Regions from separate parts of the Bradyrhizobium sp. Ken51 genome, predicted to be linked through region 3. Evidence: predicted binding sites of a transcription regulator. Region 3 holds the regulator's gene; each other region holds the start of a gene.
The links. The regulator LexA, encoded in region 3, represses DNA repair genes until DNA is damaged. The targets are predictions, from matches to a motif close to TGTTCNNNNTGTGTTCNG.

Region 1 (5,557 bases), on a different contig from region 3:
CGGCAGGTGAGAGCCGACGAGGGCAAGTCGCAGCCAGATGCCGGCATGCCGCCGCGTCTCGGGCTCAGCCTGGCTCCGGCCAGCGACGTGCAGGGCGCCGGCCAGAAGGGCGTCGTCGTCACTGAAGTCGATCCGCAAGGGCCGGCCGCGCAACGCGGCATCCAGACCGGCGACGTCATCCTCAACGTGGGCGGCAAGGCCGTCGCCAATATCGGCGATGTCCGTTCGGAGCTGGCGCAGGCGAAATCGTCCGGCAAGCGCAGCGTGCTGCTGCAGGTCAGAAGCGCACAGGCGACCCGGTTCGTGGCGGTGCCGCTCGCATAGGGCGAACGTCGATCGGCGCAGATCCAAAAAGGCGGCCCACGGGCCGCCCTTCCTGTTCGCCTTCAGGATTCCGGATGCCCGCCGATAACATTCTCGTTAACGGCAGGGAGGATGACCCGGTTCGTCCGAAAAAGCCGTGTTCGCTCGTCACAGTTGCGGATGTTGTGGACTCGACGGCAATGAAGCCGCCGGGACGATTGCAAGCGTGGAACTTCGAACTTGCCGCCGCTGAGCCGGCCGGCAATTCGTATTTGATCGGTGCCGACATGGATCGATTGAAGCTCTCGCTGAGGACTGCGCTGCTCGTGGCGCCCCTCGTGCTATGGGGTGGAAACGCTCTCGGGCGCGACGACGGCCGCTACGCGGACTCACCTCTCAAGCCGTGGTTCGACGGCCTGCGCAGCCATCTCGGTCCGTGCTGCTCGGATGCGGATGGGTTTGCCGTCGCCGATCCCGACTGGGACTCGCACAATGGACATTATCGCGTACGGCTCGACGGCGAATGGGTCGAGGTGCCGGACGAAGCCGTGATCACTGAGCCGAACCGAGCCGGCCGCACCATGGTGTGGCCGGTGAAGACCGCGTTCGGCGTTTCGATCCGCTGCTTCATGCCGGGCAGCATGATCTGACGGAGGTCAGCGCGACCGTTTGGAGGATTTGCGCTTCGACGTTTTCTTCGAACTCTTCTTTGAAGTCTTCTTGGATGTTTTCCGAGTTGTCTTCTTGGACGATTTCTTCGACGTTTTCTTTGACGTTTTCTTGGACGTCTTCCGCTTTGCGGCTTTCTTCGGGACCTTCTTGCCCTTCTTGCGCGCTTTCGACAGGCCGATCGCGATTGCCTGCTTGCGGCTCTTCACGCGTCCGCCTCGACCGCCCGGTCCGCTTTTCGCGGTACCCTTCTTGTAGCGCTTCATCTCGCTTTCGACATCGCTGCCGGAGCTGCGCGAGTAGCGGCGCTTCTTTGCCTTGCGTGCCATGCATGTTCTCCCTTGGCCGGGGAAAACCATCCGGGACAGGCATAGTTCCGAAGCGCGCATGCAACGGGGATACGCGACCTACCTAGAACGAATCCGCCAACTCGATCTCCGCTTCCAGCACCTGAATGCGCCGTGCTGCCTCGCTGGAGGACAGATCCCGCGCATATTGCGCGGGTTGATACGCCTCTTCGCTCAGCCGTTTCAGCCGGAGGCCCTGCGCCCGCGTCATCTGCTCGGTGAGGAAAGCCTTGGCGGTGAGGGAAGTCTTGTCGGTTAGGAAAGTCTTGGCGTCGTATTTACCTTGAACCTGCATGTCGCTTCTCCCTTCTGAAATCGTGACTTGACTATATGTTCTTATTTTGTTCTAACAAGTCATGGACAACAGAATTAATGAAATTCGACGTAAAATCAGCGCCTTGAGGCTGGAAATGGCCGATATCGAGGTGTCCGTCCGCGAACTCGTCGACCGCGAGCACGACTGCACAGAGAAGGCCCTGGCGCAGATGGATCTGCGCCGGAAAATCAATCTGCTGATCTGCGAATGGAAGGCTGCGGGTGGCGGCGATGTCTTGCCGAATGTCCGCGACAGGATGCGCCTTCGTTCCGCGAAGACGTCAGGTAGTCCTCTGCGCGTGATCGCGCGCCGCTGAGAGCTTTGGGAGCGCACGGTGGAGGAAGACCCGGATGCGTACCGGATTCTCAAGCTGCGCGCCGAGATTCTCGAACTGGGCTCTGCGATCCGGCAGCTGCAACGCGAGGGGCTCGACGACGCCGCGGCCCAGCTCTTGATCGCGCGCAAGCGAGCGCGACTCGATCATCTGGTGAAATCCGATCCCGCCGGCGTTCATCCTGACATCCTGGGCAGCCATCGTAGCTGAAGCCTGCGCGCAGCGCGACATGCGGGGCTCCTCGATACCGCATGTTGACGAACCGGCCCGAGAAAAGTTCGTTCGAACGCCAAAGCAAAAAGGCCCCGCGGTAGCGGGGCCTCCATGAGTTCGACGAACAACACCTACTTGGTGTTGCTCATGCCGCTCTTGTTGTTCGTCATGGTGCCGCCCTGGTCGGAGCCGGGGCCAGAGCCGCCCTGACCGGAGGGGTCAGCCCCCTTGGAGGACTTGGTGTTGGCGCCCGTGGTGGTCTGCGACGATGACATCGAGGATCCGTGTTTCGCCTTGTGCGACTTGGCCTGCACGGCGAACGGTGCGGCGGCGAGGCCGGTTGCCAACATCACGGCAAGAGCGAGCTTGGTGTTCTTCATGCGCGGGAACTCCCTGAGTTGAATTGACGCAGGCAGCCAACCGCTATTCGTCGCAGGAGTTCCGAACAAAGGAGTTCCGGCAAATCACCAGACTTCAAGATTGCTTGTCTTCTGTGAGGATGAATACGAGGCCGGTGAGTGTCGCGCCGATCGCGAACGTCGTCACCAATGTGAAGGCGAAAACGGCAACGGCCTGTCTTCCGCCGTGGCTCAGCAAATTGGCGACGTCTGGATTAGACAGCACGAGCAAGAGACTGAAAGCCAGCCCTAAGGCTGCGCCCATCATCGCGTGCGTCATCAGCTTGACGAGCCCGCTGGGAGAGATCAGGTCCGACGACTTTTTCGTGCGCATGGAACTCTATCCCGATCTCGCATCCAACGCGTGCGACACGCACCGGTTCCACCCGCATGAAGGAATTGTCATCGCCCGCTTCATCCGACGTTCATGCCGGGCCTGCAAGAATGAGCGCGCAACACGGGAACATTCGATATGGGTAAGGTGGTCTTTCTCTATCGCTCTCTGGCTTATCGCAACGCAGCCGCGGACATCCTCCGCAAAGCGCGCAAGCTGCCCCGCGGCGCGGAGCGAAGCGCGGCGCGCCGCTATGCCAAGGCGCTGCGCGATCTCGCCCAAACGGAAGCCTGGCTCGAAGGACGCGTCGCGCGCGAAGCACGAACGACGCAACGCAGGAAGAGTGTGGCGTCCGCTTAACCGGATGCGCGCTGCAATTCGGCGGAGCTGGCGGCTTCAAAGTTGCCGGGCCCGGTTGTCGCGGCAGTCTTGCGGACCAACGGCACCTCGAGCCGGCACAACAGACCCTCGGCGCGCCAATCGAATCGCGCCTGCCCGCCGAGCTGGGACTCGACGCTCGCAAGCAGGCTCCGCGTACCAAAGCCGCGGGATTTCGGCGTCATCACGAGCGGGCCGCCGGATTCCTCCCAGGTCAGCGTGAGCAGCTCTTCCTCGACCTGCCAGCCGATCGCGAGCCGTCCCGTCCGCGTCGAGAGCGCGCCATACTTCGCCGAGTTGGTGAAAAGCTCATGCAGCGCCAGCGCGAGCGTCTGGGCCGTTGCCGGCAGCAACTGAACTTCGGACCCCGCCAATTTGATCTGGCCGCCGAGGGAATAGGGCGCTAGCTCCTCGTCGATCAGCTTTGAGAGTTCGGCACCCTGCCAGCTCGACAGCGACAGGATCGTATGCACGCGCGCCAGTGCATTGATGCGTCCCTCGACGGCGCTGACATAGGCTTTGACCTCGTCGGCGCGGGTGAGGCGCACGATCGATTGCGCCAGCGCCAGCGCATTCTTGGCGCGATGATCGACTTCCCGCGCCAGGAGAGTCTGCCGTTCCTCGGCGCGCTTGCGTTCGGTGATGTCCACCGTCACGCCGCTGACGCGCATGACCCGACCGCTATCGTCAACCGTGGCGGCGGCCGTGCCGACACACCAGCGCACGTCGCCGTCGGGCCGCACGATCCGGAACTCCGTTTCATAGGAGCGTGTGCCCTTGTTGAATTCGGCGATCGCCTTGCGCAACTGATCGACGTCATCCGGATGCAACAGCGCCTGAACGTTGGGCGGATTCACCTCGAAGCTCTCCGGGCCAACACCAAAGATGCGGTATTGTCCCTCGTCCCACATCCAGTCGCCGGTGATCCAGTCCCAGTCCCAGGAGCCCATCTTGCCGGCGGCGATCGCCATGCTGCGCCGCTCTTCGCTCTCGCGCAGCTTTGCGGTGGAATTCTCCAGCTCGGCAGTACGTGCACGCACGCGGTCCTCGAGATCCTGGTTCAGCCGTTCGAGTTCGCGCGTCTTGCGATAGAGCTCTGCAAACACCTTGACCTTGGCGCGCAGCACCTCCGGCACGACCGGGACCGGGACGTAGTCGACCGCGCCCATCTCGTAGCCGCGCAGACGGTCGATGTCGCTGACTTGAATGGCCGAGATGAAGATCATCGCGGTCTTCTGGAAGCGCGGGTGCTCGCGGATCATCGCGGCGAGCTCGAAGCCGTCGAGCTCGGGCATGCAGACGTCGACCAGGATCACCGCGATCTCGGTCTTGAGCAGCACCTCCAGAGCCTCGCGACCCGACGAGGCGATCACGAGGTTCTGGCCGAGATCCTTCAGGATCACCTCATAGGCGAGCAGCTTGGCCGGCTGGTCGTCGACGAGGAGGATGTTGACCTTTTCGTGGTCCATACGGGCATCCAACTCAGCGGTGCAGCCACATGCGGATTGCAAGCAGCAGTTGATCGGTGTTGACGGGTTTGGCGAGGTAGTCGGACGCGCCGGCCTCGAGGCATTTCTCGCGGTCGCCCTTCATGGCCTTGGCTGTCAACGCGATGATCGGAAGACGGGCGAAGGTCGGATTTTCACGAATGACGCCGATGGTCTGATAGCCATCCATCTGCGGCATCATAATGTCCATCAGCACGATGGCGATCTCCGGGTTGGATTCGACCAAGGTCACCGCCTCGTTGCCGGTCGTGGCCGTCAGCACCTTCATGCCGCGCCGCTCCAGCACGCTCGACAGCGCGAAGATGTTGCGGGCGTCGTCGTCGACGAGCAGGGCGGTCTTGCCGATCAGGTCCTCGTCGGAACTGTTCAGCTTCTCGAGCATGCGCTGCTTCTCCACCGGCAATTCCGTGATCACGCGATGCAGGAACAGCGCGGTCTCGTCAAGCAGGCGCTCCGGCGATTCCACGCCCTTGACGACAATGCTCCGCGCCATGGTGTGGAGTTCCGCATCTTCCTCGGCCGACAGCTCGCGGCCGGTGAAGACGACGACCGGGACATTCGACAGCGCGTCGTCGTTGCGGATCTGGTCCAGCACCTCGAAGCCGGTCATGTCGGGCAGGCGCAGGTCGAGCACAACGCAATCACAGGGGTTCTCACGCAGCATCGAGAGTGCGTCGGCACCGGTGCCGGTCGTCACGATCTCGATGTCGTCGTGGTGCAGGAGCTCACGGATCGAGAGTTGCTCGGCCTCGTTGTC
Region 2 (5,557 bases), on a different contig from region 3:
GGGCTCGGCATCGATGAAGAGATGCGGCCGGCCGGAATGCAGCGTGATCAAGCTCGCAAGCTGGGTCTCGCCGGCGACTGCGCGCAGACGATGATTGGTGCGGCGGGCAAAGCTCTCGTCGAAGAAGTCCGAAATCGCGCGCGCCGGCATCGAGGTCGCGATCTCGTTGGCACCGGTCCACGGCAGGAGCAGGACGGCGAGCACGACGCCGATTGCGGGCGCGATGACGGCGGCCGCCCAGACCATCCGCAGCATTCTCGCGCGGCGCATCGCGATGAGGTCGCCGGCCCCCACGACCACGGCAAGCCCCGACAAGACCAGCACGACGCCGGCGCCGCCGACGACGGCGTCGAGGCCCAGCAGACCGGAGATCAGCACCGCGCCAAGCGCCGGCGCGAGTGCGAAGAAATAGACGAAATTGCGCGCGAGCGGCTCGACCGGCGGGCGGAAGATGATCGGCGCCTCCTCGCTCTTGGGAACGAACAAGCCGGTGTTGAGGACCGTCAGCGCCGGGATCGCCGCCGCACCGAGCAGGAGTCCCCCGAGCAGCCAGGCCGCGTGCAGTGCGCGGGCATTGAGCTCGGCAACCTGCGGCAAGGCCGGCAAGACGAGTGCCTCGGCCCGCATCAGCCACACCGCATAGGGCAAAGCCAGCACCGCGACGACCACCAGCGCAAATAGCGGGTCGAATGCGCGCAATGTACGGCGGCCACCCGCGGTGGCGAGCGCGAAGACGACGATCAGGGGCAGCAGGAAGATCGCAGCCGGCGTCGTCAGCAGCAAGAGGCCGGCCTCGATCGACCAGGCGAACCAGGCGTTGCCGCGGCGCTGGCCGATGATCTGCCAGGAGTGCAGCAGCAGCAACGCCCAGAGTGGCCGCGCCAGCACCAGGGGGCTGAAGTCGAGTGTGGGCGAGGAGAAGGCCAGCAGCGTCATGGTCAGCAGCACGGCCAGCACTGCCTGCTGGGGGCCGACCACCGCGCGGGAGAGATGATAGAGCGTGATGAGGGTCGCGATCCCGCAGAGCTCGGCCAGGACATAGACGCCGAACACGTGGCCGCCGGCGGCGCGATAGGCGATGTCGGCGAGCCAGACCGGCAAGGGCGGGCCCAAATCAGTGCCGACCTGGTATTCGCGGCCGAAGGCCAGCAGGGTCGCGAGGCTGCCGGGCGGGCTGCGATAAAACACCAGCGCCACGAACAGCCACATCGCGGCCTGGAGCAGCACGACGATCCAGACGATCAGCCGCGGCCGCGCGCGAATGAGCTCGATGACCAGGGAGGTAAACCGCATGCAACGTCCGAAAGATGCAGCCAACCCGTCAAGCCGGCCCTATTCGCTCACGACTGTTTTGATAAAGGGCGTGACGCGTCGTGGCAACCGAGTCTCGGCTAGAGATTGGCCGACGCGTCGACTTCCAAGCCCGTATCCACCTGCAGCTCGATCTCGGTCACCGCAAACAGATCCTGCGCCGGCTCGACCGTCCAGGGCATGTGCTTGGCGCGTGCGGCGGCGACAGGGGCAAAGAAGCTGCGGTGGTGGACGGTGGGGCCGAGGCGGTTGAGCGCATCAAGGTGCTCGGGCACGGCGTAGCCCTTGTGCTGCTCGAAACCGTAGCCGGGACAGTCCTGAGCCAGTGCGCACATCAGGCGGTCCCGCGTCACCTTGGCGATGATCGAGGCCGCTGCGATCGACAGGACGATGCCGTCGCCGCCGATCACGGCCTCGCAATCGCATTCCGTATCCAGCCGGTCGCGGCCGTCGACGAAGACATGCCGGGGCTGCTCGGGCAGCGCCACCACGGCGCGCTTCAGTGCCCACAGCGAGGCGCGCAGGATGTTATCGCGGTCGATGCGGGCGCGCGAGGCGACTGCCACCGAGACCTGGGCGGTGGCGCAGATCTTGTCGAACAGCCTTTCGCGCTCCTCGGCCGTCAGGCGCTTGGAATCATCGATGCCGCGCGGGATGCGGTCGGGATCGAGAATCACCGCCGCCGCCACCACAGGTCCGGCCAACGGCCCGCGGCCGGCCTCATCGCAGCCTGCCACCGGCCAGACGCCACGCTTGATCAGCGCGCGCTCGCGGCGGAAGCTTGGAGCAACGATGATGGCGCTCTTTGTGCCCGCCAGCGCCTTGGCCATTTTCTTGGGCGCAGCCTTGTCGTTCTTAGGCGCGGCCTTCTTGTTCTCAGGCGCAGCCTTCTTGGGCGCGTCTTTGGCCAGCTTCTTGGCGGATTGATCCCGAATCATGGCCGGGATCGTGCGCAAGCGGAATGGCCTGCGCAACCGGGAACCTCGGACAATTCCCGTTATTCAAGTCAGCCGCCCTATTCCGCCAGATGCACCCGCCGGTCCTCGCCGACCTCGATGCCGGGCGCGACCACGACTTCCCATGGATGGCCGTCAGGATCGGCGAAATAGCCGGAATAGCCGCCGTAATCGGTCTCATGCGCGGCCTTCAGCAGCGCGGCTCCCTCGCCGACGGCGAAAGCCAGCACCGCGTCCACCTCCTCACGCGCGCGGCAGTTCCATGCGAGCGTCATGCCGCGGAACGTCGATGGCCTCGGGTGATCAGGCAATTTGGCGTCGACCGCGAGCTGATCCCACGGAAACAGCGCGAGCACCGGACCGCCAGTATCATAGAACGCAACGGCCTCACCGGTCACCTTCAGCCGGCGCGAGAAACCGAGCGCGTCGTAAAAGGCAATGCTGGCGCGGATGTCGTTCACGCCCAGCGTGATGACGGTGAGCCGCGGGATTGGAGCTGCCAGTTCCTGACTCATACGACGCCTCTTCCACTTCGTCCCTCAGAACAGGCTGAGCTGATCGCCGTTCCGCTTCGGCTTGGCAAAATGATCCGTCGTCAGCTTGGGGCGCCGCTTGTTCAGCCCGAGCCTGTCGCAGGCGATCTCGAAGCGGCGACCGATGGTCCAGGCCATCGGGCCGGTCCCCTTCATGCGCTCGCCCCATTTCGCGTCGTAGTCACGGCCGCCGCGCATGTCGCGGATCAGTGTGAAGACGTGGCGATAGCGGTCCGGATAGTTCGCCATCAGCCATTCGCGAAAGAGATCGCGCACCTCGAGCGGCAACCGCAGCAACACGTAGGAGGCTTCCTTGACGCCGTCATGGGCGGCAGCATCCAGGATGCGCTCGATCTCGGAATCGTTTAGCGCGGGGATCACGGGCGCGACCATGACGGTGGTCGGAATGCCGGCCTCGGAAAGCTGCTTCAGCGCCTCCAGCCGCTTCGGCGGCGTTGACGCCCGTGGCTCCATTGTGCGCGCCAATTTCGGATCGAGCGAGGTCACGGAGATCCCGACCTTGGCGAGGTTGCGCTTGGCCATGCGCGCGAGAATGTCGATGTCGCGGGTCACCAGCGCCGACTTGGTGACGATCCCGACGGGATGGCCGGCGCGCTCCAGCACCTCCAGAATGCCGCGCATGATTTTGCGCTCGCGCTCGATCGGCTGATAGGGATCAGTGTTGGTGCCGATCGCGATCATCCGCGGCTCGTAGCCGGGCGCCGCAAGCTCCTTCTCGAGCAGCGCCGGCGCCTCGGGCTTTACAAACAGCTTCGATTCGAAGTCGAGCCCCGGCGACAGGCCGAGATAGGCATGCGTCGGCCGCGCGAAGCAATAGACGCAGCCGTGCTCGCAGCCGCGGTAGGGATTGATCGAGCGGTCGAAGCCTATGTCGGGAGAATCGTTGCGGGTGATCACTTTGCGCGAAGTGTCGACCGCGACCGTGGTCTTGAACGGCGGCAGTTCTTCAAGGCTCTGCCAGCCATCGTCGAAGGCGACGCGCGCCTCGGCCTCGAAGCGGCCGCTGGCGTTCGACTGCGCGCCCCGGCCTCGCCTGCGCTGGCGGTCGATGGCGACCGCCAGCTCAGGGAAGTCAGAAGGCGCACCCGCCGGCTCGGAGGGCGCCGTGACCGGCGGGTGCTTGAGAGCATGAGAGGATGCTGGACTCATGAAGCCAAGATAGCACGCCGCAGGAACAAATCAAGAACACAAACAAAAAACGTGAAAACAACCCCATGCACAGTAGAGCTGCCCAAACTTCGCGCGCTTGCTTTTGACCTCACGCAACAGTGGCGTCACGGCGATCCCGTTTGATGCTGCCGAAGGATCGATCTCGCCGGAACTCGGTTGGTGACGATCCCGGGTGAAGGTCGGCAGCAATATGACAAATCAACAACAATCGGCCGCCGCGAGCGGCGACCTCGATCTCCTCGATCGCTATTGGCGCGCCGCGAACTATCTCTCCGTCGGGCAAATCTACCTGCTCGACAACCCGCTGCTGCGCGAGCCGTTACGGCCCGAGCACATCAAGCCGCGTTTGCTCGGCCATTGGGGCACGACGCCCGGTTTGAACTTCATTTATGCCCATCTCAACCGCGTCATCCGTGCGCTGGATCTGAGCATGATCTATGTCTGCGGTCCCGGCCACGGCGGCCCCGGCATGGTCGCCAACACTTATCTCGAAGGCAGCTACAGCGAGATCTATCCCGATATCGCGCGCGATACCGACGGACTGCGCAAGCTGTTCAGGCAGTTCTCCTTCCCCGGCGGCATCCCCAGTCACGCGGCGCCGGAAACGCCGGGCTCGATCCACGAAGGCGGCGAGCTCGGTTACGCGCTGGTGCATGCCTATGGTGCGGCATTCGACAATCCCGACCTGATCGTCGCCTGTGTCGTCGGCGACGGCGAGGCCGAGACCGGCCCGCTCGCGGCGTCCTGGCATTCCAACAAATTCCTCAATCCTGCGCATGACGGCGCGGTGCTGCCGATCCTGCATCTCAATGGGTACAAGATTGCCAATCCGACCGTGCTTGGGCGGATGCGCGACGACGAGATCCGCGATCTCTTCCGCGGGCTCGGGCACGAGCCGCTGTTCGTCCAGGGCGACGATCCCAGATTGATGCACCAGATCATGGCGGACGCGCTCGACGTCGCGCTCGCCAGTATCCGGTCGATCCAGCAGCACGCCCGCGACGGCCGCAAGAGCGTCGAACGCCCGCGTTGGCCGATGATCGTGCTGCGCAGCCCGAAGGGCTGGACCGGCCCCAAGGAAGTCGACGGCAAGAAGGTCGAAGGTTTTTGGCGTGCGCATCAGGTGCCCGTCGCGAACTGTCGCGAGAACCCGGCGCATCTGAATATTCTCGAAGAGTGGATGCGCAGCTACGAGCCGGAAAAGCTGTTCGACGCGAACGGCGCGCTCATTGCCGAGCTCCAGGCGCTCGCGCCCGAAGGCCATCGCCGCATGGGCGCCAATCCACACGCCAATGGCGGCCTTCTGAAGAAGGAGCTGAAGCTGCCGGACTTCCGCAGCTTCGCCGTCGAGGTCGCTCAGCCGGGCGGCGTCGCGGCGGAGGCAACCCGCGAGCTCGGAAAATTCCTGCGCGACGTCATCCGCCTCAACGCCGAGGCCCGCAATTTCCGCATCATGGGCCCGGACGAAACCGCGTCAAACCGGCTCGATGCGGTGTTCGAGGCCACCGAACGCGTCTGGATGGAGCCGACAAAACCTTACGACGTGCATCTCGCCCAGGACGGACG
Region 3 (5,557 bases):
TGGTGCTGCTGGCAGCGATCCTCTGGGGACTGTCGTCCCGGCAGCCCGACATCCTGATTGCCGGGGATGGCGCGAGCGTCGCCGTGCGGGGCAGGGACGGACATCTGCACCTGATCAGGACGAGCAAGGACAGCTTTCTGCTCAAGGAATGGCTCGCTGCCGACGCGGATCCGCGCGATGCCGGCCGAGCCTCGCTGGCCGATGGCGTGTCCTGTGACGAATCCGGCTGCGTGACGCCACTGGCCGACGGGAGGCTGGTCGCGCTGGCACTGCGCGTCGACGCTCTCGCGGACGATTGCAGTCGGGCCGCGCTGGTGGTGACGACACGTCCCGCGCCGCCCGATTGCGCGGCGATGGTGGTCGATCGGCAGCGGCTCGCCAGCCAGAGCGCGCTGGCGCTGACGCAGCGTGGTGAGGGTTTTGTGGTTCAGGCGGTGAGGGCGAGAGGCACGAGCCGCCCCTGGTTACCGACCGGCGCCGGCGAGGGTGATTTCGACGGCAGCCTTGCGCCTAAGACGACCGCGCCCCGCACCAAGGACGCAACGCCGGCGGAGACCGACTTGCAGGCCGACGATTGATCGGATCGGTTACAAGTACCAGGCCAGCACGGCGTCGAGCCTGGAATTGCCGATGACCGGCAGGGCCACCATCCGGCTCAGTCCGGCTGTGCAGGCTTCGAAACCGGCGACCGAGCCGTCATGCGCGAGCTCATTGTTGAGCGCGGGCATGCCGGTCGCCCAGGCCCCGCCGATGCTGCCTTCGCCTCTGGCAATGGATTTTTCCGCATAGAGCGCGGCAAGGTCGGTCTGCGCGCTGCAATCGCCGGCGCGGAACACCAGTGCCGAGTGGGTCTCGTTCGGGATCCAGATCTCGAAGCGTCGCGCAATCGGCGTGGCCTGCGCGGAGAGGAATGTCAGGACCCAGGTCTGGTCCGTGCCGGTCCGATAGGGCACGCCGACGCCGCAATTGATCCCGACCTTGGCTGCGTCCTCCCAGCGCAGAAAACTCCTGGCGTCGTGCAGGTCCTTGATGATCAGCGGCAGCCCCGCCTTCCAGGTGCGGCCAGGCAGGCCAAAGCCGCGAGGAAATTTAGTGTGGCGGGAGTTGAATTCGAACATGTCGGCGGTGCCACAATAGCCATCGACGAGCCCCATCTCGTGGGAGGCATCTGGGTCGTTGTGCCAAAGCTCGATCGCCCCGACATGCGCTTCGTCGTCGCCGCAGAATAGCACCATGACGGCTTGCAGGAATTCACCCGCAAACACCGGCACCGCGACGCCGCAGGTGAGGCCGGCCGCGAGCGCCTGATCGGTCCGTTTGAAATAGGAGTTGGCGAATTTGGTGAGGATCACGGGGTGGCCCGCGGCCCAAGCCTTGCCCGGAAGTCCCTCGTCATACCCGAAGTGCAGCTCTTCGCTGACGGCCTTGAACGCGGACAGCCCTTCGTCGTAGAGGCCGCCACCAAACTCCAGCCGCATGCGCGTCCGATCGGGCACCCAGAGTTCAACGACGCGAAGGAAGGTTTTCATCGAGCGTGTCCGCCGTCTCAAGCCCTGACAGCATCGGTCATTTGGCTGCGAAGCGGACGTTCAAACTTCAGGCAGGGCGGCTCAAACTTCGTGCGGCGGAGAGGTGCAACGGCTTGGTCCATCCGATTGGATTTCGCGGACGCAAGCCACACCATCTCGCCGGCCGCGGCCGGCGATGGCAATTCAATCCTGACCCCCGACCTCGTAGCCGGAGGCGGCTGTGTCAGCCGATCGGCAGGTGCGTGACGGTCGGCTGCCGGTCGGCGATAATCTGCACCTTGTGCTCGCGCTCGGCGACCGACTGAGTTACCGGCAGCTGCAGCACGGTCGCGCGCTGGCCTTCGACGAGCTGCGTCACCAGCACATATTTACCGTCGGGGAATTCGATCGCGTCATGATGGCGGTCGGGAATGTGCGGATCCATCTTGCCGAACTTACCCACGCGGGAATTGATCGTGCGTGTCCAGATCCAGCGATTGTCGTAGCGGACGTCGTCGGCGAAGGCGAGCTCCGTTCCTGGCAGCAGGCAGACGGCAACAGACGGATCGGCTGCGGAGGCGAAGCCGCGCGTCGAGGTGCCGCGGAAGCTTGTCGTGACGATCGTCTCGCCGACTTCGGCGGGGCGCGACGCGACGGCATGCAGGCTGTAGTCACACATCGGGTGCTCCTCATGCTGGGATAGCTACCCGCGTCTCTTATCGAGGCGCAGGCCTCTATCAGAGTGGAAGCACGAACGCTCTGCTTGGTTATGGGCAAATCTGCGGCTGGCTTCTGCAAGCCGCGATCACATTATCTTTCCCGAATTCAATAGGAACAAAGCCCGTTGCGATGCATTCGGGAGGCGCATGCGCGAATATTGCCGGCTTGGCTGCAGCGGTCGAACTTGATCGCTGGCCGGTGTTTCCTCGAACACTTGAGCCGCGAAGCGGTGCTGTTTGAAGCCGTGCTGTTTCGTTGGCGTCGTGAGGAGCCAGCCCCGGAGGAGGGGCCGGATAGTCTGTGCAGAACCAGAACGACTATCCAGCCGGAGCGGACGATGATCCGCTCCAATCTCTGACCGGCGATGCCGGTGGAAGCGCGCGAGGCGCCAAGCACTTCCGGTATGAAGCACTTCCGGTATCAGTACTTCCGGTAAAGCCCGATCAGCTTGCCCTGAATCTTCACCCGGTTGGGCGGCAGGATGCGGACCTCATAGGCCGCGTTGGCGGGCTCGAGCGCGATCGATGCACCGCGACGGCGGAAGCGCTTCAGCGTCGCTTCCTCGTCGTCGATCAGCGCCACCACGATGTCGCCGGTATCGGCGCTCTCGTTGCGCTGGATCAGTGCCATGTCGCCGTCAAGAATGCCGGCCTCGACCATGGAATCGCCGCGCACTTCGAGCGCGTAATGCTCGCCCGAGCCGAGCATGTCAGGCGGTACGCTGATGGTATGGCTGCGGGTCTGCAACGCCTCGATCGGCGTGCCGGCCGCGATGCGGCCCATCACCGGCACCGCAACGGGACGCTCGCCCTCGTCAGCCGGCAGGCTGGAGCTCGCACGCACCTTGCCGAGATTGCCCTCGATGACGCTCGGCGTGAAGCCGCGCCGGCTGCCTGCGGCTGCCTGGAGCTCCGGCAGCTTAATGACTTCAATCGCACGGGCGCGGTTGGGCAGGCGTCGGATGAAGCCACGCTCCTCGAGCGCCGTGATCAGGCGATGGATGCCCGACTTCGAGCGCAGGTCGAGCGCATCCTTCATCTCGTCGAAGGAAGGCGGCACGCCACTTTCCTTCAGACGTTCACTGATGAACCGCAGAAGCTCGTATTGTTTGCGCGTTAACATCTCGACCAAAGTCCCCCGGTTGATGTCGTCCGATTCCGAGACGCTGAATTCGGCTATATGCCGCTACATGCTCGAAACAAATCATGAACGGACACTATATGTTCGATACATGTTCCGCAACTGCTTAATTTACCGTGAACAGAGCAAAGTTCGCGGAACGCGCGTTGCCGAGGCGCTCAGACGGGGAGCCGCAATACTTCGCAAGCCGTGCCGGCTTCGGCCTTCGGCGCAAACGGAGCGCGCACGAGAAGTACCTGTGCTGCAGCGAGATTCGCAAGCAGCGAAGAATCCTGATGGTTGACGGGAAGAACGACGCGTGTGCCGTCGTCACGCTCCTCCAGATGCGCGCGCAGATAGTCCTCGCGCTGGTCGTTGGCGCCGACGTCGCGGCCGAGCACGGCGCTTTCACGGCGATGGTGAATCACAGAACGGCCAGACAGGGCGCGAATCAGAGGCACCAGGAACAGGAAAGCGCACACGTAGGACGACACGGGATTGCCCGGCAGGCCGATCACACCCATTGTGCCGAGCCGACCGTGCATCATCGGCTTGCCTGGCCGCATCGCGATTTTCCAGAACGCCATCGCGATGCCTTCGTCCCTCAGTGCCTGCTGGACCAGATCGTGGTCGCCGACCGATGCGCCGCCGGTCGTGATCAGGATGTCGGCGCCGCTCTCGCGGGCGCGGCGGATGCCGGCGGTGGTGGCCTCCAGCGTGTCGGCGGCAATACCGAGGTCGATGGTCTCGGCGCCCTCCCTGCGGGCGAGTGCGTGCAGGGCGTAGCCGTTGGAATAGACGATCTGGCCGTGACCGGGCGTGGTGCCCGGCATCACCAGCTCGTCGCCGGTGGCGAGAATCGCGACCTTCGGACGCCTGAAAACGGCAAGGTGCGGATGGTTCATCCCGGCGGCGAGCGCGAGGTCGCGCTCGGTGAGACGGCTTCCCTTGCGCAGGAGCACGTCGCCCTCGCGGAAATCGACGCCGGCGGGACGGATGTGCCGTCCGGCGATCGCGGCTTCCTTGATCGTGATACGCTTGCCGGCGGCGACCGTGTCCTCCTGGATCACGACGGCGTCCGCGCCACCGGGAACGACGCCGCCGGTGAAGATCCGCACGGCCTCGCCGGCGCCGACCGTCCCCGCGAACGGTCGGCCTGCCGCGACTTCGCCGATGACGGTGAGCTCCGAATCGATCGTCGCGGCATCGGCCGCGCGCACCGCGTAGCCGTCCATCGCGGACATCGCCTGCGGCGGCTGCGTACGTCGCGCCGCGACGTCACGCGCGAGCACGCGATGGTAGGCCTCGTCGAGGGAAATCATGTCTTCCGGCAGCGGCTCTGCACCCGCCAGCACTGCGGCAAGCGCGTCAGAAACCGGCATCAAGGCCACGGCGAAAACTCCTGCTCGGCACGTTCGGGCGAATGTTCCGCAAGTCTTCTAGCCGAGCGCGGGCGCGGAGGCAAAAACGGCTGAACGGGCGCAGTCATTCCCGCCGCTTCATGTTGTTCCGGAAGCCGGGATCAAGCGCGTCGCGCCATGATCCGAAGGAGGTTACAGATCGGCAGGATAGTGGTCATGGTAAGACGAGAACGACGTGCGCCCCCCGGCCTGTATCGATCAGCTCCCTGCCTGCCCGGGAGTTACGTCGGGCGCCTTGGGTCCTTGATCCTTGTCGGGTAGCGGATCGGCTTGGGATTTCAGGTCGGCGGCCTTGCTCACAAGCTTGGCGGAAAGGTCCGAATCTGAAGTTGTCCTGGCGAATTCAAGAAGAAGAGAGGCTTGCTTGGTGAGGTAGGTTTTGCCCAGCACGATGATGCATCCGTCCGTAGAAGTCCCAACGGACTCTAAGAGTCCGGAAGGCGGTATTCCGTTCCCGGAACTCTGTACAAAAATGCACAAAGTGATCGGGTTCCTCAATTCCTTCAAAATTGGTCCCGTCGGGCCGTGCCGCCGTGGGTTTCGCGACAAGGGCTCCTCGTCAAATGCCCAATGCCTTCAATGCGTTCCCGACGTCACGCGGCGAAGTCACATGCACGGCCGTCAAGCCGCGCGCCCGCGCTCCCTCGATGTTTTCGGCAAGATCGTCGAAGAACACGATGCGCCCGGCGGGTACGCCGATCGCTGCAACGACGTGGTCGAAGGCCTCCGCATCCGGTTTGCGCAAGCCGATGCTGGACGACAAATAGAGCTCGCGGAAATGGCCGAGGA
Region 4 (5,557 bases), on a different contig from region 3:
TTCCCTGCGCGGCCTGCTGGAAGTTGCGGGAGATCTCGGTGGTGGCCGCGCGCTGCTGTTCGACCGCGGCCGCGATCGCCGTCATCTTCTCGTCGATGCCGCTGATCGCGCCGCCGATCGCGCGGATGGCAGTGACCGCCTGGCCCGTCGCGCCCTGGATCTCCGCGACCTGGCGGGAGATCTCTTCCGTCGCGGTCGCCGTCTGCGAGGCGAGGCTCTTGACCTCGCCGGCGACCACGGCGAAGCCGCGGCCGGCCTCGCCCGCGCGCGCGGCTTCGATGGTGGCGTTCAGCGCCAGAAGATTGGTCTGCCCTGCGATGGCGTTGATCATCTTCACAACCTCGCCGATGCGGCCAGCGGTCTGATCGAGGATCTCAACCGTCGCATTGGTCTGCGCTGCCTGCGACACGGCTTCGCGGGCCTCGCGGGCACTGGCCTGCACCTGCGCCGAGATCTCGCCGACGGACGCCGAGAGCTCTTCGGTCGCGGCCGCGATGGTCTCGAGATTGTTGGTGGCCTGTTCGGCGGAGGACGAGACCGCCGCGGTCTGGCTGCTCGATTCCGAAACCAGCGAGCGCACGTCGGTCGCGGTGGCATCGAGCTCCTTCGTCGACGCGGCAACGCTGTGAATGACGGCTTGCACGGTGTCGTCGAAACTGCGGCAAGCCGCATCGACGGTGCCGGAGCGGGCGAGCTGCAGCGCCTGCTGCGCTTCGCGCTCCCGACCCAGGCGTTCCGCGGTCGCGGCACTCTCGCGCAGGCTTTCGAGCGCGGCGGCCATGGTGCCGAACTCGTCGGGATGTCTGGATTGCGGAACGGGCGTCGCGTGATCGCGGGCGCTGATCTTGGCGATCGCATCCAGGATGGCGCGCACCGGGTGCATGAGGCGGTTGCGCACCACGTAGATGCCGGCCAGGGTCACGGCCAGCGCGAGCAGGAACGCGAGCGACTGCACGACGAGATTGGTGAGCGCCTTGGCCTGCACCGTCTCCGCCCGCGCGATCGACTGGTCGAGCGCCTTGTTCGCCACCGCGACGATGGACGCGAAGGGTGACTGACACAGCGTATTCCATTCCGCGGCGGGCATCGCGGGCTTGCCGCTGCCGTCGAAATTCTTGGTGAGCTCGCCGATCTGCTTGAGCGCACCATCGGTCTTGGCCTTCGCGTCCGTCGCGGCCGTCACCAGCTCTGCCGCCACGCCGGGCGCAGCCAGCAACTCGGCCATGCCCGCCCAGCCGGAGGTGATCGTGCCATCCCATTGCGCCACTGATCGCTTCTGAGCGTCGTCGAGCGGCTTGCTGCTGTTGACGTTGGAGCGAAGGGACGAACAATGGATTCCATAACGATCGCGCACCTGCCAGGCGAAGCGCCGGACCTGGATCATGCGGGCGATGAAGGGGTCGTCCATCCAGGCACGGTTCGACACCGCGGTGGAGGCGAGGTTGGCCGTTTCGATCACCTTGGTGACGGCATCGTACCAGGAATTGGTCCGCTCGATCTTGCGTTCGGCGCGCGGGCGCTTGGCTTCATCGTAGAACAGCTGGAATTGCGGGGAGGCGGCGCTCCAGCCTTGCTTCAATGTGCCAGAGAGTTCGTCGCGGCGGGCGAAGTCGACGGTGGCAAGCGCGGCGCCGATCGCGTCATAGCCGCCCTGCTCGGCCTTCTCCGCCGCCTCGAGTTTGGCACGCGGATCATCCTCGCCGAGGATCGCGCTCTGGGCATCGCCGCGATTGTTGCGCAGCGCCAGCACGCCATGGAAGATCGCCTTGTCGGCGGCGGCAAGCCGCGCGGTCTCGAGGCTGTCGCTGTAGCGGCCGAACGCTCCGACCATCTGGATCGCCGTAGACGCCAGCGCACCCGCGGCCAGCAGGGCCATCAAGGTCAGCAGGAGCGAACTTACCGATTTCTTAAACATTGCCATGGTGTCGGGGCCTACGCTTTCTAGCGTCACCTTGCCCGCGACATGCCAATGTTCCGTTAAGGTTTTAATCGAATTGGCGTGAGTTTCCGACCCGACAAGCCTTCCTGCAGCCCCGGATCTCACGCAACCTTGGTGAAATCCGGCGGACGGCGTTCCGCAAACGCCGTGAAGGCCTCGCGCGCCTCGGCGGTGCGCAGGCGCAGTCCGAACTGCTCGCCTTCGGCATTCATCTGCGCGACCAGCGCCTCGCCATTGCGCATCAGCTTCTTGGTGGCGGTGAGCGCGCCGGCCGGCTGACGGGCAAGACGCTGCGCCAGCGCGAGCGCTTCGGTATCGAGTTTGTCGAGCGGCACCACGCGGTTGGCGAGCCCCCATTCCAGCGCGGACTTGGCCGGCACGGTCTCGCCGAGCGCGAACATCTCGTAGGCCCGTGCGTAACCGATGCGCGCGGGCATCAGCAGGCTGGAGGCGGCTTCCGGCACCAGCGCTAGGCTGACGAAGGGCGTCGACAATTGCGCGTTGTCGGCAAGCACGACGAGATCGCAATGCAGCAGCATCGTGGTGCCGACGCCGACGGCGCGGCCCTGCACCGCGGCGACCAAAGGCCGGGTGCACCGCGCCAGCGACTGGATGAAGCGCACGACGTTGCGGCTTCCTTCCGACTTGCCCGCTGCGACCGCGGCGAATTCGCCGACGTCGTTGCCGGCAGTGAACATGTCGCCTTCGCCACGGATCAGGATCACGCGGGCCGATGTATCGGACTCGGCGGATTCGATGGCATCGGCGAGCTTGCCGTACATCGCATCCGTCAGCGCGTTCTTCTTGTCGGGGCGCGCCAGCGTGAGTGTGAGAATTCCGCCGCTGTTCTCGATCCGGACGTGCTCGGTCATGGGTCTCTCCTCTATTCCTCTGGATCTCGCGAAAGCTCTGTTGGAAGTTCTCTTGAAAGCTCTCTTGGAAATTTGTCCTGAATGCTGGTCAGCCAGCGCGCGACGATATCGATCTCCGCACTGGTGAATCCGTCCGTCAACGCGGCGTTAACCTGTGCCGCGTTGGCCTTTGCCTGTGCGAGCGCTGCACGGCCCTTCGGCGTCAGCCAGACGCGCCAGGCGCGCCCGTCCTCCCGATCGGCCCGCCGCTCGATCAGCTTTGCAGCTGCCGTGCGGTCGACGAGGCCGGAGATGCCGGCCGGCCCCAGATCGAGCGCCGTGCCCGCCTCACCCATGAGCACGCCGTCCTGCTTGCCGAGAATGAACAGAAGCCCTGCCTGCGCCGGCGTGACCTCGCTCGAAGGCTGCGCCGCCATCCAGCGCTGCAAGCGCCGCTGTGCAACGCTCAGCAGGTAGATCAGCCGATGATGCCCCGCGCCGGCCTCCTTATTTCGCATGCGAAATAGATAATCGAAGCGGCTCGGAATGTCAAAGGACGGCAGGTGGATCGATGTACCGCGGCAGTCGTCGAGCAACAGGCCGCACCGGCGCACCAGGACCTCACCCACCAATCGCAATTAGGTGCCGCCGCAACGCTTGACGGTTGCCTCGTTTTGTGTTCCCTATTCGTTCTATTCAATCATAGATTGTCCCGGAGACTTTCGTGATGAACAGTATGCGTGGCCCGAACCAGCCGACCCAGCTCGTAATTCATAATGACGATGATACGCCGGACCAATTCGTGATGGATCTGCTTCGGCAGGTTTTCGGCAAATCAGACCGTGAAGCGACCGCGCTGATCACCCAGATCGAGCAGAAGGAAAGGGCGGTTTGCGGACCTTACCCCCAATCCGTCGCCGAAGCCCTTTTCAAATCTGCGCAACAATCCATCGGCCTGGCCGGCCATCAACTGCAGGTCACGCTTGAGGCGGTCACGACTCCTTGCGAACTCTGCGGCAAGCCGGAGGGACAGATGGACGTGCGTATCGGCAGCCGCACGGTCTGGCTGTGCAGCGACTGCATGCGTGCGGCGGATGAGCCCTCGAACGAACAAGAGGAAGATTTCGACTTTGCTTGCGACGTTCTCGACTGGCACCTTGCCACCACGGCGCGCAGCAAGCTCGTGACCACGATCCGCCAATTTCCCGGCCACATGCGGGTCGATCTCCAGGCCGCGGTCGACCGGCTCTTCGGCAAGGCCATCCGGCTGGTGGGATTGAACGAGGAGCAGCGCTACGAAACGCTGTCGATTCCACGACTGCTCAAGGAGGGCCGCTATGCGATCGCGATTGCCCCACTGCAATATTCCGACGTCGACGTAGGCGAGAAGAGCCCGGTCAAGTGTCTGGATAACGGATTGTGGCTGTGTGAGCAGGATAATCTCCGCTATGCGGTTTTGCTCTGCGCACACCGCGAATACAGTCGCGAGCCCGGAATTCGAATCGAGATTCTCGTGCCCGCAGGTTCCGCAGGCGCGGCTCTGGTCCAGCAATGCTTCAGTGAATTGGAAGAAGCCGTACAGGCTGCGCGGACCTATCGCGGCAAGATCCTGTCGCTCGATGCCGACTCCGACTATCGCGGTCGCTCGCGCGGCATCACGGTGCATCGCTTGCCGCAGGTCGCCCGCGACGAGGTGATCCTGCCGGAGCAGACTCTGCGGCTGCTCGATCGCAACGTTCTGACCTTCGTCAACACCCGAGACCAACTGCGCCGGCTGGGTCAATCGACACGCAAAGGCATCTTGCTGTACGGGCCGCCGGGCACCGGCAAGACCCACACGATCCGCTATCTCGCAACGCATTTGCCCGGGCATACGACGCTGATCATCACGGCCGAACAAATCGGTCTACTCGGCGCCTATATGAGCTTGGCACGGCTGCTCCAGCCGTCGATGGTGGTGATCGAGGATGTCGATCTCATCGCCCGTGACCGCGATGACATGGGGCCGTGTGAGGAATCCATGCTGAACAAGCTGCTCAACGAGATGGACGGCCTGAAGGAAGACGCCGACATCCTGTTCGTCCTGACCACCAACCGGCCGGAGGACCTCGAGGGAGCTCTCGCGGGTCGCCCCGGCCGCATCGATCAAGCTATCGAAGTGCCGCTGCCCGACGAGACTGGCCGCGGCAAGCTGGTCCGGCTCTACGGCAAAGGACTGCCAATCGAGGACGCGGTCATCGCCGAAGCGGCCCGTCGCAGCGAAGGCACGAGTTGCGCCTTCATCAGGGAGCTGATGCGGCGGCTGGCGCAAGGAAGCATCGCGCGGGACGGCGGCAACACCGTGATCTCCGCCGATATCGACGAGGCGCTTGACGACATGCTGTTCTCTGGCGGCCGGCTCAATGCGCAGCTGCTCGGCGGCGCCCAGGCGATGGCGGCGGGGTGACGCTCCGAAGTGGCGCGCCTGCTAGGGCGCGCAGGTGAAGCTCGCCGCCTCTGTCACCGGGCCGCTCTTGTAGTGCGGCCACGCCGGCCAGCGGCACAGCGGCAGCGCGCGAAGCGTCGCAAAGGACGGCGCTTCCACCTTCTGCTCGGTGACTTCCAAATCGCCGGGCGCCTTGCCCTTTTCGACCCAATCGACCAGCACGCTCAGCATGTCGACATTGGCCGGCGCGCCGGAGCCGACGTGGTCGACCCCGGGCGCGGTGTAGAGCCGCGCGAACTCGGCCGTCTCGGCCTTGCCGAGCTTGCGTTCGACGCTCTCGAA

Region 1: the regulator LexA is predicted to act here: its motif matches at 1,651-1,668, upstream of AC0L27_RS16085 (DUF3072 domain-containing protein).
Region 2: the regulator LexA is predicted to act here: its motif matches at 3,992-4,009, upstream of AC0L27_RS15690 (PA0069 family radical SAM protein).
Region 4: the regulator LexA is predicted to act here: its motif matches at 3,468-3,485, upstream of AC0L27_RS34520 (ATP-dependent Clp protease adaptor ClpS).

The regions. Positions count from the first base shown of each region.
Region 1 is NZ_JBVVPB010000008.1:143,430-148,986, forward strand. It holds gene AC0L27_RS16070 (Do family serine endopeptidase) at 1-324, shown strand, start outside; gene AC0L27_RS16075 (hypothetical protein) at 591-953, shown strand; gene AC0L27_RS16080 (DUF6496 domain-containing protein) at 960-1,301, opposite strand; gene AC0L27_RS16085 (DUF3072 domain-containing protein) at 1,384-1,614, opposite strand; gene AC0L27_RS16090 (hypothetical protein) at 1,730-1,951, shown strand; gene AC0L27_RS16095 (hypothetical protein) at 1,970-2,179, shown strand; gene AC0L27_RS16100 (hypothetical protein) at 2,314-2,562, opposite strand; gene AC0L27_RS16105 (hypothetical protein) at 2,657-2,914, opposite strand; gene AC0L27_RS16110 (hypothetical protein) at 3,053-3,274, shown strand; gene AC0L27_RS16115 (HWE histidine kinase domain-containing protein) at 3,271-4,761, opposite strand; gene AC0L27_RS16120 (HAMP domain-containing protein) at 4,775-5,557, opposite strand, start outside.
Region 2 is NZ_JBVVPB010000008.1:62,128-67,684, reverse strand. It holds gene AC0L27_RS15705 (glycosyltransferase family 39 protein) at 1-1,293, opposite strand, end outside; gene AC0L27_RS15700 (ribonuclease HII) at 1,392-2,249, opposite strand; gene AC0L27_RS15695 (VOC family protein) at 2,327-2,782, opposite strand; gene AC0L27_RS15690 (PA0069 family radical SAM protein) at 2,807-3,970, opposite strand; gene AC0L27_RS15685 (phosphoketolase family protein) at 4,182-5,557, shown strand, end outside.
Region 3 is NZ_JBVVPB010000034.1:50,425-55,981, reverse strand. It holds partial or broken gene AC0L27_RS34860 (ComEC/Rec2 family competence protein) at 1-578, shown strand, start outside; gene AC0L27_RS34855 (GAF domain-containing protein) at 588-1,529, opposite strand; gene AC0L27_RS34850 (hypothetical protein) at 1,753-2,187, opposite strand; gene lexA (transcriptional repressor LexA) at 2,649-3,350, opposite strand; gene AC0L27_RS34840 (molybdopterin molybdotransferase MoeA) at 3,527-4,738, opposite strand; gene AC0L27_RS34835 (hypothetical protein) at 4,967-5,158, opposite strand; gene AC0L27_RS34830 (HAD family hydrolase) at 5,328-5,557, opposite strand, start outside.
Region 4 is NZ_JBVVPB010000033.1:38,337-43,893, forward strand. It holds gene AC0L27_RS34505 (methyl-accepting chemotaxis protein) at 1-1,921, opposite strand, end outside; gene AC0L27_RS34510 (enoyl-CoA hydratase) at 2,041-2,811, opposite strand; gene AC0L27_RS34515 (MarR family winged helix-turn-helix transcriptional regulator) at 2,823-3,308, opposite strand; gene AC0L27_RS34520 (ATP-dependent Clp protease adaptor ClpS) at 3,518-5,236, shown strand; gene AC0L27_RS34525 (tannase/feruloyl esterase family alpha/beta hydrolase) at 5,258-5,557, opposite strand, start outside.